DNA from 2 places in the Sphingobacterium sp. PCS056 genome. Region 1 is predicted to be linked to the other one. Evidence: riboswitches for the same ligand, from Rfam matches in the RefSeq annotation. Region 1 holds a riboswitch; the other holds the start of a gene.
What was found. A riboswitch is a leader RNA that binds a small molecule or an ion and turns the genes downstream of it on or off. The one in region 1 is predicted to bind fluoride.

Region 1 (7,859 bases):
CTTTAATAAGACTTTTGCAACAGGCCCACCTATTAGTCCTCCCATAACCAACCCATAGGTTGCACAAGCCATTGCAAGCTCCATTGCTCCATTTATCTGGAAAGTATCCGTCAGATTTTGTGCCCATGCAGCTCCTGTTCCATGGCCTCCAGTCAACGTTATTGAACCAGCGATCAATCCATAGCTTGGGTTTATGCCAAGCATTGAAGCTATAGATATACCAAATATATTTTGAACGATTATAAATGCTCCCGTCAGAACGACAAATATGAATAAGGGTTTTCCGCCTTTTTTAAGCTTTTCAAATTCCGCACTTAATCCAATTGATGTGAAGAAAAAGAGCATCATGGTTGTCTGAAGTGAAGATTCGAATGAAAAGCTAAGATCCATAGTTACATGCAGGATGTAGAGTATAATGGCAATAAAAAATCCTCCAACAACTGGTTCAGGAATATTGTAGTTTCTGAAAAAACTCACTTTCTTAACAATAAAAAATCCTAAAAGCAATACTAAGCATGCGCACGCTAATGTTTCAAACAATCCAAAAGTCATAAATCTATTTTAAGTGTGGTATTCTAAATCTCAAAAAGAACTAAAGGTAGAAATATAAAATAGGAACTCCTATTTACATCTCTCGTTTTTTTGAAAATAACCTTTTTTAGCATTAAAAATAGGATTTGTTTAAATAGTTATTCCTTTGCTTCAATGTTGTATAGGACCTCCTTCACTTGGATTCTGAGACTAAAGGTCCTAACCTTTATCCATAGTTGCCTTCATAAATATTACAGCTTCTTTGTCGTTTAATTTTTTCGATGCAAAAGTCTATTTCACTAGTTTTAGGATGTGTGCATTTAAAATATTTACTATACCTATTTAAAATTAGAAGGAATTGAATTTATTTAACCATATTAGTTTTTAGATTAGGGAGGATTTGTTGTTTTATTTTAAGTTTTATGATAGTGCAAGATATCGCGTTTTTGAAGCATAAGTTTATCACTTTTTACTAGCTAAGTATTCCTTGATTTCATTTACTGTATTCTTTGCTGATCTGCCTACGCCGATAAGTGTAGCAGATGCAAAGCCGGTCCAATTTCCATATCCAACTAACCAAAGTCCAGAGACAGCATCTACTCTAGTTCCTATGGTTTCAATTCTTCCATTAGGATCTGTAATACCTAAGTTTTCAAGATGCTGAGTAGCGTACCTAAAACCGGTACACCAAACTATAGCATCAAATTTTTCTGTTTCCCCTGATTCCCATTGTACACCAGTACTGAAAATAGAATTTATACGACCTTTGCTATGTAGAACATTTCTTTTCCTTGCCTCGACGACTGATGGTACCATGACAATACTGGATAGATTATATAAGGTTGGGTCAACTGGTTTTCCTTCTTTTTGCGCATGATACATTGTAGTTGCAGTATCAAATAAAACACGTCCGTCTACATCATCAGGAAGAAAAGTAGGATTTTCAAGTGTAGACCATTCAGTTTGTGCTACTTTGGATATTTCGGCAAGTAGTTGTGCTCCAGAATTACCACCGCCTATTATTAATACTTTTTTATCTTTAAAAATATCAGGTTTTTGGTAAACACTAGAATGAATTTGAGCACCCTGAAACAATTTCTGTCCTTCTACTATTGGAACAAAGGGAGCTGACCAGGTTCCTGTTGCTGAAATCACAACCTTGGCGTGATATTCACCATCTGATGTCTGTAAGTTAAAACCTTTGTCCATTTTATTTACTGCTATAACTTTTGTTGACCTTTTAACCGGTATCATATATTTTTTTTCATATGCACCCAAGTATTCTATGGTTTCGGATCTTGAAGGGAATCTTTCTGCAGATTCAGGCATTAACCAGCCAGGTAAAGAACTGAACTGTGAAGGAGAAAACAATGTCAAAGAGTCCCAGGCATGAAGCCATGCGCCACCTGACTGTTCTTGGTCATCGAGAAGGGTGTAATGGAGCTCTGTCCGTCGTAAAAAGTATCCACAGGCTAGGGCACTTTGTCCTCCACCAATCACTATTACATCATAATTCTTCATTTTGTTTAATTTGAATGATTAATAATCTACAATTTACGTTATCTACAATACTTTTAGAATTTATAGTCAAATAAGAAGTTTGGGTGATGAAAATTTTGCAGAAAACCAACAATTCTTAATTAGATCTACAGTGATATTCCTATCTCTGACAAAGGATAAGTATTATTTTAAAAATTAGAGGTTATCAATTGTGAAAACCCCTAATCAGCAATAATTTTACCTGTAGTATTTCTTTTTTAGCCAAAGACTGGCGCGGACTAATAATATTAATACTGGTACTTCAATCAATGGACCTATAACACCCACAAATGCTTGCGGAGAATGTATTCCAAATACTGCTATGGCAACTGCAATAGCAAGCTCAAAATTATTTCCGGTAGCTGTAAATGAAATAGCCGTATTCTTATCATAATCTACATGCATAGATTTATTCATGAAGAAACTGATAAAGAACATCAAGACAAAATAAATGATCAATGGTACGGCGACTTTTACCACCTGCATAGGTAGCTGTACGATCTGTTCTCCTTTTAAGCTAAACATCAACACAATTGTAAATAATAGGGCATATAAAGTGAATGGAGAAATAAAAGGTATAAATTTGCGATTATACCAATTTTCACCTTTTATTTTTGAAAGATACTTATGACTTAAAAATCCTGCAAAAAAAGGAATCCCTAAATAGATGAGCACACTCTTTATGACTTCGCTCATTTCTATTGAAATCGCATATTCTGCAAAGCCAAAATAGGATGGTAAAACATTGATAAATAGCCATACAAATATACTATAGAACAGTATTTGAAAAATACTGTTTAACGCGATAAGAAGTGCGGCATATTCTCTATTTCCTTTAGCCAAATCATTCCATACGATCACCATAGCAATACAGCGTGCAAGTCCTATAAGAATTAAACCAACCATATAATCCGGTTCATCTCTTAAAAAAATCACTGCTAGGATAAACATTAAGATAGGACCCACAAACCAGTTCAGGACAAGAGATAAACTCAGTACCTTTTTATCTTTGAATGCCAGTGGCAATAAATTATAATTTACTTTAGCGAGTGGAGGATACATCATGATTATTAATCCGATAGCCAATGGAATATTGGTCGCGCCTATTGATAATTTATCCATTACATCAGAAATACCAGGGAATATATTTCCTATAAGTACTCCAACTCCCATGGCAAGGAAGATCCAGAGTGTTAGATACCGATCAAGAAACTTCATTTTTACTTCCATCGCGATTTATTATTTAATCTGTGAAAAGACATAAAACATCTCGGAAGCGATCTCTAAACTTCTGCTGCTATAGACTTCATCCTGCTGTTCAGTATTGTCAGAAATTTTTGGATCTTCGAAAGTAATCGGTATACGTTTTTCTGCTCCAACGATAAAAGGACATCCTCCATCTGCCTGTGAACAGGTCATAATAGCCGCAAAATTTGATTTAGGATTGAACGATGAATCGTACTTTTTAGAAAAACCAATGATCGGCAATGCATTTTGGTCATATTTTAATGCATATACCGGATTTGATCCCTCGGAGATGGTCATAACTTCGATTCCCTGATGGGCAAAGGTTTGTGCAACTTTAGGAAACATTGCAGTATCTTCGGTACCACCTGAATAACATATTACTCCAGGTATTTTGTAATGTGCAGAAGCTATTTGCGCCCATACTTGAGATAGGTGACTTCGTCTTGAATTGTGAGTACAGATGAAATTGATATTGATATCTAAGCCATTGGTCACTTTACCTTGTATATAGTCAACTAAGGGTTGCAATATAGTTTTGCGCTCTTGATTGATTTCTAATTTTATAATATCAGAAATTGTATTTACTAGTTTTGCGTTCATAGTAATATGTTAATTAACAACAGCCTGAGCCTGGTGTGCAACTATTTGATTTTGATTCAACAACAGTTAATTGGCTAGGAATACCACAAGCATCTTGAGCCAAACATGCTGTCTTTTTATTCGTTAAAACGAAATTTTTACCATTGAATTCCAAACCATATTTCCCGATCGTGCTACTTTGATATTCTACTTCAATTTCATGATCTCCAATATTAAGTTTTGTTTCTGATAGTTCGATGATATGTAAAAGTTTCCCAGGTTTTAATCGGTGTTCATAGTCATCCGCATTCCACAATTGAAAATTTACAGTGTTTTCTGTACGAGTAACTCCACCACAATCAATAAAAGTTTTATTGATCTGACCTACTTCAGTAACGTGGAAATGTTCAGGTACAAAAGTTCCATCTTCTAATTGGAATTCAACATTTTCTAATGTTGGAAGGATTTGTTTGATTTCTGATAATTTCATGATTTTTTATATTAGTTTATCGTTATATTACGATGTTTGTATGTGAAAAAAATTACTTCTGCTTGTATGTAGGCTAAACAATTAGTGGCTCTTAGCAGACCTTAACAACATTTTTGATTATTTACGGATAAGATTATATTACCAAAATAGGCTTTTAATAATCCAAATGCTTTTTCGTCTATACAGTAGCAAATGGATGTCCCTTCGATATTTCCCTTTATTAGACCGGCATTTTTTAATTCTTTCAAATGCTGTGAAATCGTGGACTGCGCTAGCGGTAACTCATCAACAATATCACTACAGATACACGTATTGACTTTTAAAAGATATTCTATTATAGCAATACGAGCAGGATGGCCAAGTGCCTTAGCGATGTTTGCGATATGGTTTTGCTGATCCGTAAAGTGTATTGTTTTTGTAGTTCCCATATTCTAATATAAATACCATCGCAATATTACGATTAATATTTTAAAAAGCTATATTTATTTAAAAATTTCTAATCAATTTTTCATGTCATTGCTAATGCATATTGCATCAGTAAAGAATATTTGTTAGATTTGTTTAAACAAAAAGGAAATGGTGTTCTTCCTTAACCAACCGCCCTCAAAAAGCTGATGACGCCTGATTAAAATTAAATGTTCAACATTTTAATCAGGTTTATTATGTTTTTAAAATCCGAAATCCACCACAATAGTAATTTTGAGTTATCAGGTCTCACTCTGCAAATTTGTAGAAGCCAATGCAATCAGCAATATTTCTATTTTTACATTATATCATTTTGTAAGGCTTTAACATATATGAGTTTCAATATTCTTGTGTCTGTAATCGCTATCGTAATCGAAGTGCTTTGGCAAAAAGTTTCTATGACTTTAGTAACAACCTCAATAAAATGGAACAGTAAAAGGATATAATCTCTAAAAAAATATAATAACATTCGAAATATGAATATCACTAAAATTATCATCCAGGAAAGTTTGGCTTCATACAGCAAACAAGTTTCACCTAAATTTAAAAACTGATAAAAAATATGATGAGAATAGAACATATCAGCATTTTGCGACAACTGGTCAGGTGGAGCATTATTGTGATCCCGATATCGATTGCTATTGGAAGTACTGTAGCATTTTTTCTATGGATCTTGAATTTAGCAATACATTATAGATTTGAGCATACTTATCTTTTATATCTGTTGCCAGTAGCTGGGCTTGTTATTCATTTACTTTACCAATCTATAGGAAAGTCTTCTGAGAGAGGTAATAACCTCATAATGGATGAAATACATCAACCTGGAGGAGGTGTACCAAAGCGAATGGCTCCCATTGTACTTTTCGCGACAGTCATTACACATCTTTTCGGAGGTTCAGCCGGCCGAGAGGGGACTGCAGTCCAGATCGGGGGAAGTATTGCCCAAATGTTTGGAAAATGGTTTCGCCTCAATCAAAGAGATATGAGCATTGTGCTAACGGCCGGAATAGCCGCAGGTTTCGGGGCAGTATTTGGAACTCCTGTCGCAGGTGCTATATTTGCGTTGGAGGTATTGGCTATAGGTAAAATTAAATATGATGCCCTGCTTCCATGCCTCATAGCTGGTACCGTTGGCGATATAACAGTATCGGCCTGGAAGATACACCATACCCATTATCATATTGATGCTATTTCCCCGTCTGGACAAACTTTTTGGCTTTCAGAATACGTATCCTTTGATATGCTGTTGCTGGGAAAAATTATAATAGCTTCCATTGCATTTGGATTGGCCAGTTTTATGTTTGCTGAAATGGCCCACCGAATCAAAGCAGGTATGGTAGGTTTAGTCTCAAAAAAATGGCTTATTCCCATGATTGGAGGTTGCATTATTATTCTATTGACGCGTGTCACTGGTAAGCCCGACTACTTGAGCTTAGGTGTAGATCCCGAATACCAAGGAGCTGTAACTATTCAATCAGCATTCCAATCTGGTGGTTCCGATACATGGAGCTGGTTGTGGAAAACCATTTACACTACCATTACATTGGGTACAGGTTTTAAAGGTGGAGAAGTAACGCCGCTATTTTACATTGGAGCGACGTTGGGCAACACGCTTTCCGAGCTTATGAATGCACCAGTAGGTTTATTTGCAGCGCTTGGATTTATTGCCGTTTTTTCTGGGGCAACCAATACACCGCTTGCCTGTACATTAATGGGGGTGGAGCTTTTTGGCGGTGAATATACTCTCTATTATGCCATTGCCTGTTGTACCGCCTATTTCTTCAGTGGACACTCAGGTATATACAGTGCTCAGCGTATAGAAGTACCCAAAATATTCGATTCCTATTTTTCATCGGATACAACTTTATCCGAATCAGGTAAAAGGAGGGATGATTTTCTACAATATCATATCAGCAACTTTAAAAAAATGGTGAAAAAAAATAAATAGCCCTGTGATTCGAATGAATCTATGAATATATCTTTAATTTTTAGATTGATGATAATGACAATAGTATCATTATTAATTTGATTTTATAATATGCAATTTCGCAAGATTATTCACTATAATTGGTTAATGGCGATGGATAAAAAAAAGATAGCAATAAAAGATAAACTGGAAGTTCAAAGGCTAATTAAAGTTGTTGATTTTGACCTGTCCAAAAATATAACAAGACCGCATAAGCATAATGGTTATCTGGAGTTAGTATTTCTGTCTTCCACTTCAGGGAACCATATCATAGACGGTAGAGAATCCATTATAGAGACACCATGCTTACTCATCATCCAGAAGGACAATGTGCATCATTGGGAGCTGGTCAATCCGGTAAAGGGTTTTGTGCTATTGATAAAAGATGCTTTTGTGAGCCAAAGTTTGGATCTTGAAATCAATAGATTGGTCAATACTATTTGTCGATATGATACGATATACTTTGATAAACCTGATATTTTTGAAAATCTCTTAAGAATTTTAGCTGTGGAGGATAATAAAATTTGCCAAGAAGGCTTGTTTAAAGCTTTCTTGGCAAAAGTATTAGAATATAAAGCCAGTTCAAAACAGGCTAAATCTACGCAGCAAAATCTTTATGACCGATTCTGTGACTTACTCAACAAGGAGATCAGAGTGGTAAACCACGTCGCTTACTACGCTTCTCAGTTGAATACGAGCCCACAAAACCTCAGTGCTAACTGCAAGACCAATGCTGATCTAACGGCTTCGCAGGTATTAGCAGGATATATCATCAAGGAAGCCAAAAGACTGTTGTTCTACACGGCAAATTCGATATCAGAGGTTGCATTTGACTTAGGTTTTTCTGATAAATCAAATTTTTCTAAGTACTTTAAGCGTTATACAGGTATGACTCCTTCTGAATTCAAAAAACAAGAAAACTAGAATTCTTTTTCTCCAAATTCGCTTTTCGGAAGTTTAAATAACTTATTCAGTTTATGCATATTGAAGCTTAGATTAAGCAAAACTATATTTTTTTCATAAATGTAGTTTGTCGTGGTA
Region 2 (7,859 bases), 1.5 Mb from region 1:
TAGATGAGCATAAACTTGCCACATGAACGAACGGGTAATATTGAAACACAGAGTCCGAGTCAAAAAAACCGAATCATCATATCCATCAGGTTAATTTATCCTCATCGTTCTTACAATAACATGTCCACAAGTAATCAAAAACTTAAATACACACTGAAGATGTAATATTAAAAAACGGAGAATTTTTATCTTACCAATTTATATTCCATTAAAATAGTCAAGTCTTCGGTCAAAGATATATCCAAGGATACATTGACAATATAAATTAGGGTAAGAATAATATACGAAAAAATATAGGTTTTTGATTTCTGAAATATCCCACCGCTCGCTCAGGAGCAGGGACCAACATACTCACAAAAAAAGAGTACGGCCACCACATGAGACTGACAGCCCGGATATGGTGACTGTGGCAGTCTAGCAACATCGCCGATATCCTGCAACAAGATGATTATTTATTATAATTTTTTTTCACAAAAGTAATCGTGAGATTTCGCAAATCTCGGAATCGGTTACAACCCTTTGTAAACGAAAGGTTGTAAGACCGAAGACTGCGGCAATAAGCTCATTTGTTCCTTTAAAAATCAAATGATTATACAGAGTATCGTAGCGTACGCTTATAACGGCACGGAGATTGAATTGAAAACAGCCCTTTTGGACAAATTATTTTTCTATGCTACTACTAAAAAGGAGCATCATCAGGCATGTCGTTCATACGCGAAGGCATCGTGATACCACCTGTCATACCGCCGGTATCACCACCACTAAACATGGCGGACGGATTCATTGCTGGCGAACTGAATGATGTCGGATTATTAAATCCATCAGCAGCACCCATCCCTGTAAATTCATCTTCTAAATCCACAAACTTCACGTATTTACCAATAAAGCGGAGCGGTACAATACCCGTCTCACCATTACGGTGCTTCGCAATAATAACCTCTCCCACACCAGCGGTAGATCGGCCTTCTTCATCCTCTGTCATACCATAATATTCTGGACGATATAAAAACAATACCATATCCGCATCCTGCTCAATAGATCCAGATTCACGTAAATCGGAAAGCATCGGTCGTTTTGAATTTCCCGGACGAGACTCTACAGCACGGCTTAATTGGGATAAAGCTAATACCGGAACATTCAATTCTTTAGCCACAGATTTCAACGCCCTTGAAATACTACCAATCTCTTGCTCACGGTTACCACCACCTTTACCCTCAGCCTTACCATGCATAAGTTGTAAGTAATCGACGATCACCATTTGAATATCATGTTGCGCTTTCAACCGTCTACATTTTGCTCTAAATTCAAACACGTTTAATGCGGGAGTATCATCGATGATTAAAGGAGCCTCAGTCAAACGTCCAATCCTTGAATGCAATTGTTGCCATTCATGATCAGCTAAATTACCTTTCTTTAATTTTTCTTGTTCGATCTCAGTTTCACCAGCGATCAAACGATTCACCAGTTGCACAGATGACATCTCCAGCGAGAACACCACGACAGGTTTTTGATGATCAACCGCAGCATTACGTGCTACAGATAATACAAAGGCCGTCTTTCCCATTGCAGGACGAGCAGCGATAATGACCAAATCTGATGGTTGCCAACCTGAAGTCATACGATCTAAGGCGGTCAATCCCGAAGGCACACCAGTCAATCCATCTGTACGATCACGCAACAACTCCAAATTAGAGATCGCTTCACGCATGATATCATCCATTTTACGAGAATCTCTTCTTAAATTGTTTTGAGCAATATCAAATAAACTCTTCTCTGCATGGTCTAATAAATCAAATATATCTGACGTTTCATCATATGAACTATTGATAATTTCGGTAGAAACTTTAATCAGTTCACGTTGAATATATTTTTGCGAGATAATACGCGCATGAAATTCAATATTTGCAGCAGAAACTACGCGATCTGTTAATTGTGTAATATAATATGCTCCACCCACCATTTCCAAAGCTCCCATCTTTCGAAGTTCGGCGGTCACAGTAAGCAAATCAATAGGCGAAGTTTTTTGGAAGAGATTAAAAATAGCTTCGAAAATCTTCTGGTGCGAATCTTTATAAAAAGAATCCGGTTTAAGAATATCAATGACCTCACTTAGCGCATTTTTCTCCAACATCAAAGCCCCTAGGACAGCTTCCTCCAAATCCAAAGCTTGAGGCGGCAGTTTGCCAAGTCCGCTAACTAAGTTGTTGAGTTTAGTCCTACGCTCTCCGAAATTGGTTTTCTTACCAGTTCCAGCATTATTATCTTCAAAATTATTATCGTTACTCATCTTTATGTGATATCCAAAAACTTGTGCATGTACGCCAAAAAATTGATAGCGGATAGCAAATGTATAAAAAATAAGGTAGAGATTTTTTAAGAGTTGTACACAGTTAAAATAGTTGTGAAAACAATCACCTTAAAAGCTTTTGATAAACATCGTTTTACATCCTAACTTTTCCACATTTGATGTGGAAAAAAATGTTAACAACAAAAAATAGCATCTAATTTACAATACATTAAGACGTTGTTAACAACTTTGACCACTGTTAACAAAGTTAAGCTATTTCGCACACTATTCGTACAAGCTTATTGGAAGAAATTTTAAAAAGATTATTCCGATTTTGGTTTAAATTGGAAGCTAAGCTCAAAAATTCTGAATTTTTATTTTTTCCTTTTCGATCATATTAAAGCTCAATCAGAATATTGTATCTTTGCTACTATGACAAATGAAGCATCATCATTAAAACCATACAAAGACGCGAAAGATGGTAAAAAGCAACAAGTTGCAGATATGTTTAACAACATCTCCAAAACTTATGATTTTTTAAACCATTTTTTGTCCCTAGGTATCGATATAATTTGGCGTAAAAAAGCGATTAATGCTTTAAAAACCATCGCTCCACAATATATGCTTGACGTTGCTACGGGAACGGGAGATTTTGCATTGGAGTCCATTAAGATATTAAATCCTAAAAAAATAATTGGTGTAGATATCTCTCAGGGTATGTTGGATGTTGCACAACAAAAGATTACGCAAAAAGGACTCTCCAATCAATTTGAAGTGCAGTTAGGAGATTCTGAGCATCTGCAATTTGAAGACAACACATTTGACGCAGTAACAGTCGCTTTTGGAGTTCGAAATTTCGAAAATTTAGAGCAGGGATTGGCCGATATATGTCGTGTATTGAAACCAGGGGGTAAAGCTGTAATCTTGGAATTTTCTAATCCTAAAAAATTTCCAATCAAGCAATTATACAATTTCTACTTCAAGAGAATAACACCCACGATCGGAAAAATATTTTCGAAAGACTCAAGTGCTTATTCCTATCTCCCAGAATCTGTCGCTCGTTTTCCTGATGGCGAAAAATTTGCTCAAATCACTAGAGCAGTAGGTTTTTCAGACACCGTAATTCGTCCTCAGACTTTTGGCGTATGTACAATTTATATTGCTACAAAATAAAAATCTCAGTTTAGTTTTATTTTTAACACCAATACTATGTCAAAAACAGTATTCATCACAGGAGCAAGTTCAGGAATCGGAAAAGCATGTGCTGAGGTTTTAGCGCAAGAAGGTTACAACTTACTACTATGCGCACGTCGTTTCCAAAATCTGGAAGAAATCAAAGATAAATTAACAGCACAATATCCTCAAATTGCTATTCATATCTTTGAACTTGATGTACGCAACTACGATGAAGTGAAATCAAAAATTGAAGGCTTACCTGCCGAATGGAAAAATTTGAATGTACTCATCAATAATGCAGGGTTAAGCCAAGGATTAGATCCTATTCAAGATGGTGATATTGGCGATTGGGACCGGATGATCGATACCAATGTCAAGGGATTATTGTATGTAACAAAAACCGTCATTCCATTATTGCAAGATCAAGAAGGAGCACATATTATCAATATAGGCTCGATTGCTGCCAAAGAAGTTTATCCCAACGGCAATGTCTACTGTGCAAGTAAGCATGCCGTAGATGCCCTTAATCAAGCCATGCGTATCGATCTTCTTTCGAAAGATATAAAAGTAACAGGCATTAATCCTGGCATGGTAGAAACTGAATTTTCAGAAGTACGTTTTAAAGGTGACAAAGAACGAGCAAAAAATGTGTATACAGGAGTCGAGGCATTGACAGGAAAAGATATTGCCGAAACCATAGCATTTGTTATCAGTAGACCCAAGCATGTCAACATTAATGACCTGATCATTATGCCAACTGCCCAAGCAACTGGAACGATTGTAAATAGAAAATCATAAAATCAATTAAAATATGACTTTAGAAGAAAAAATAAATCAAGATATTAAAGCGGCAATGATCGCAAAAGATGCGAATAAATTGCGCGGCCTTAGAGCAGTAAAAGCAGCAATATTATTAGCTAAAACAGAAAAAGGTCACACAGAGGAATTGACAGAAGAGACTGAAATAAAAGTACTTCAAAAATTAGTTAAACAACGAAAAGAATCTGCTGAAATTTATAAAAATCAAAACAGAGAAGATCTGTACGCTATTGAAGTGGAGGAACAAGAAGTAATCGAAGCTTATTTACCAAAACAATTGAGCAGAGAAGAAGTCGAAAAAATCATCAAAGATATCATCAGTACTACTGGAGCATCTTCTGTAAAAGATATGGGTAAAGTAATGGGTGCCGCTAATCAACAGTTAGCAGGAAAAGCCGATGGACGCACAATATCTGAGCTTGTAAAAAGTTTACTCGCTTAATTAAATATACTTAATTATTAAAAGGGCTATAGCAATATAGCTCTTCTTTTTTTATGGAATTATTTTGGAAACATAAGACCTTCTCTGAATTAACTACAGCAGAATTATATCGCATTATCAAATTACGAGTAGAAGTTTTTGTCAACGAGCAACAATGTTTTTATCCCGAATTAGATGATAAAGATTATCAATGTAGCCATCTTTGGGCAGAGATCAATGATGAAGTTGTTGTATATTCCAGACTCGTTCCTCCAGGCCTCTCTTACCGAGAGCCGTCAATCGGTCGAATTGTCACCAACCCTACCTTTAGGGGCAACAATTATGGCAAATTACTGATCGCTCGATCGATCGCGTACAGCTATGAAAAGCATGGCAGGACAGCGATTCAAATTGGGGCACAGACTTACCTTAGAAAATTTTATGGTAGTTTTGGATTTGAGCAAGTATCGGATGAATATTTAGATTATGGAATTCCTCATATTGACATGATAAAACCTTAAATTTAATTATATGAATCATATCGTTATTATTACAGCAGCTATTTTAGGTTCTACAGCCATTATGCTTGGCGCTTTTGGGGCACATGCCTTTAAAAAATTGATTAGCGAAGAAAAACTAGCCTCATTTGAAGTTGGTGTTCGCTACCAGATGTATGCCGCCATCACCCTCTTGATCATTGGATTTAACCTATCATTTGATCTATATAGTGAACGATTTGCCTTCTATGGGATCACATTGGGGACATTACTCTTTTCAGTCAGCCTCTACTTCTTATCATTTGCACAGTATTGGAATAAAAACTTAAAATTCCTAGGCCCTATTACACCACTAGGAGGGCTCCTGATGATAGCAGGTTGGGTTGCATTAATCATTCGTTTTATCTAACTTAGCCTTAATAAGGCCATGATGTCTGCCCTGAACCGCTTGATAAAGCTGATGACGTCTACTCCGATCGTGCAAAAAGCACGATCTATAATTGTGTATGTTATGATCAAGTAGACATGTTGACAAAAAAAAATATCTTTTCAAAATTTGCCTTTCAGCGTACAATCATTTTCATTTTAAAGTGGTTGTCGATTACGGTGCTCATCGGCATTATAGTCGGTTCTATTTCGGCATTTTTTCTGTCCAGTTTATCTTGGGTCACCAACTATCGCGAACTTCACCCAGCGATTATCGTTGGATTACCAATAGCCGGTTTACTAATTGGCATATTATATTATTACTATGGAGGCCTATCCAGTAAAGGAAACAACCTCCTACTTAAAGAATACTACCAAAGCGAACAGAGTATCCCGCTAAGGATGGCGCCCCTAGTTTTAGTTAGCACACTTCTAACGCATCTTTTTGGAGGATCTGCAGGACGAGAAGGCACAGCTGTACAAATCGGTGGAGCTATCGCTGATCAATGCACCCGAGTTTTCAAACTCAATCAGGACGATCGTAAGATTTTAATCATTATGGGGATCAGTGCTGGTTTCGCTTCTGTTTTTGGAACACCTTGGGCGGGAGCAATATTTGGATTGGAAGTGATTACTGGAGGTAAATCAAGATTAAAAGCATTTATACCGAGCATCATAGTCGCCTTTGTAGCCAACTATGCCTGCTCATTTTGGAATGTAGCTCACACGCATTATCAGATCCATGAGAGCATACCTGCAATAAATAGTCAGTATATGCTCTATACAATTGCAGCAGGTGTTGTTTTTGGACTAGCAGCATATCTATTTACCCGATGCAGCGATTTCTTTACGGCTATTTTCAACCAGATAAACTATCCCCCACTGCGGCCTTTTATTGGAGGATTAGTATTGGTGGCCACCATTTGGTTATTAGGAAATACACGATATATTGGCTTAGGTATCCCAACGATATTAGCATCTTTTGATAGTCCTTTAAATGCTTATGATTTTTTGATCAAGCTCTTATTAACCACTTTCACACTAGCTGCCGGATTTAAAGGAGGAGAGGTAACCCCCTTGTTTTTCATTGGTGCTACCCTTGGCAATGCCCTTTTTAGTATCATTCCATTACCTTTGGGGCTACTGGCAGCAATGGGCTTCATCGCTGTCTTTGCCGGAGCAACCAACACACCGTTAGCGTGTTTAATAATGGGTATTGAGTTATTCGGATATGAAGCAGGTATTTATTTCACTGTAGCGTGCCTGATCGCGTATTTTTGCTCAGGCTCAACAGGCATATACGCCACTCAAATGCAAAAGGGACCAAAGCATCGGTTTTACCTCCATTTGCGAACTCGAAGAGCAAGTCTATACGAAAAGTTAAAGAACTTCTAAAAGCTAGAAAAACAGCTCATGGATCATCATTAAATGAATAAGCCATGAACTGTCTATTATATGCGCTATAGCTCTTTAAGATGTTTGTAATTAGATTTTATGGTGTCAATTACTTCCTGCATTTTTCCGCCCAGCATTAATTTAGACATCGATTTGGCCATACCTACCATTTGATCAAAATCAACTTTTGGAGGCATTGCCAATGCATTGGGATTGGTAAACACATTAAGAAGAATAGGTCCGAGATGTGACAGGGCAAATTCAACTGCATTTCGAACCTCTTCAGGCTTGCGAACATTTATACCTTTAAAGCCCATCGCCTGTGCAATGGCTGCAAAATCTGGATTTACCATATCAGTTTCATTATCAGGTAAACCGGCAACTTCCATCTCCAATTTTACCATACCCAAAGCCCTATTATTAAAGACGATGATTTTTATCGGCAATTGATACTGATTGATTGTAGCCAAATCTCCAAGCAGCATCGACAATCCACCATCGCCACATAAAGCAATTACTTGTCGCTCTGGATGAGACAAAGCTGCCCCTATTGCCATTGGCATAGCATTGGCCATAGATCCATGATTAAAAGAACCGAGCATCTGCCTCTTACCAGTCCCTGTGATAAAACGCGCTCCCCATACACAAGTCATTCCGGTATCTACGGTAAATATGGCACTATCCGTCGCTAATTCATTGATACAATGAGCCAAATACTCCGGTTGAATGGTATCTTCTCCCCCTTTCTCTTCCATAAAACTGCGCATATTATCCTTTACTTTTTCGTAGATCTTAAGCTGAGCTTCCAGGAAACTAGCATCTTCTTTTTGTTCCAGTA

Region 2: another riboswitch for fluoride. It lies ahead of MUB18_RS18735 (voltage-gated chloride channel family protein); the one in region 1 lies ahead of MUB18_RS12210 (voltage-gated chloride channel family protein).

The regions. Positions count from the first base shown of each region.
Region 1 is NZ_CP096883.1:2,953,054-2,960,912, forward strand. Features, by position in the region: gene gltS (sodium/glutamate symporter) at 1-552, opposite strand, end outside; gene MUB18_RS12185 (ArsO family NAD(P)H-dependent flavin-containing monooxygenase) at 994-2,052, opposite strand; gene arsB (ACR3 family arsenite efflux transporter) at 2,269-3,300, opposite strand; gene MUB18_RS12195 (low molecular weight phosphatase family protein) at 3,310-3,918, opposite strand; gene MUB18_RS12200 (DUF6428 family protein) at 3,932-4,387, opposite strand; gene MUB18_RS12205 (ArsR/SmtB family transcription factor) at 4,489-4,815, opposite strand; fluoride riboswitch at 4,951-5,018, shown strand; gene MUB18_RS12210 (voltage-gated chloride channel family protein) at 5,415-6,800, shown strand; gene MUB18_RS12215 (AraC family transcriptional regulator) at 6,891-7,742, shown strand; gene MUB18_RS12220 (TonB-dependent receptor) at 7,739-7,859, opposite strand, start outside.
Region 2 is NZ_CP096883.1:4,464,677-4,472,535, forward strand. Features, by position in the region: gene dnaB (replicative DNA helicase) at 680-2,287, opposite strand; gene ubiE (bifunctional demethylmenaquinone methyltransferase/2-methoxy-6-polyprenyl-1,4-benzoquinol methylase UbiE) at 2,720-3,460, shown strand; gene MUB18_RS18715 (SDR family NAD(P)-dependent oxidoreductase) at 3,497-4,261, shown strand; gene MUB18_RS18720 (GatB/YqeY domain-containing protein) at 4,275-4,724, shown strand; gene MUB18_RS18725 (GNAT family N-acetyltransferase) at 4,778-5,224, shown strand; gene MUB18_RS18730 (DUF423 domain-containing protein) at 5,235-5,609, shown strand; fluoride riboswitch at 5,615-5,677, shown strand; gene MUB18_RS18735 (voltage-gated chloride channel family protein) at 5,726-7,021, shown strand; gene MUB18_RS18740 (thiamine pyrophosphate-dependent enzyme) at 7,087-7,859, opposite strand, start outside.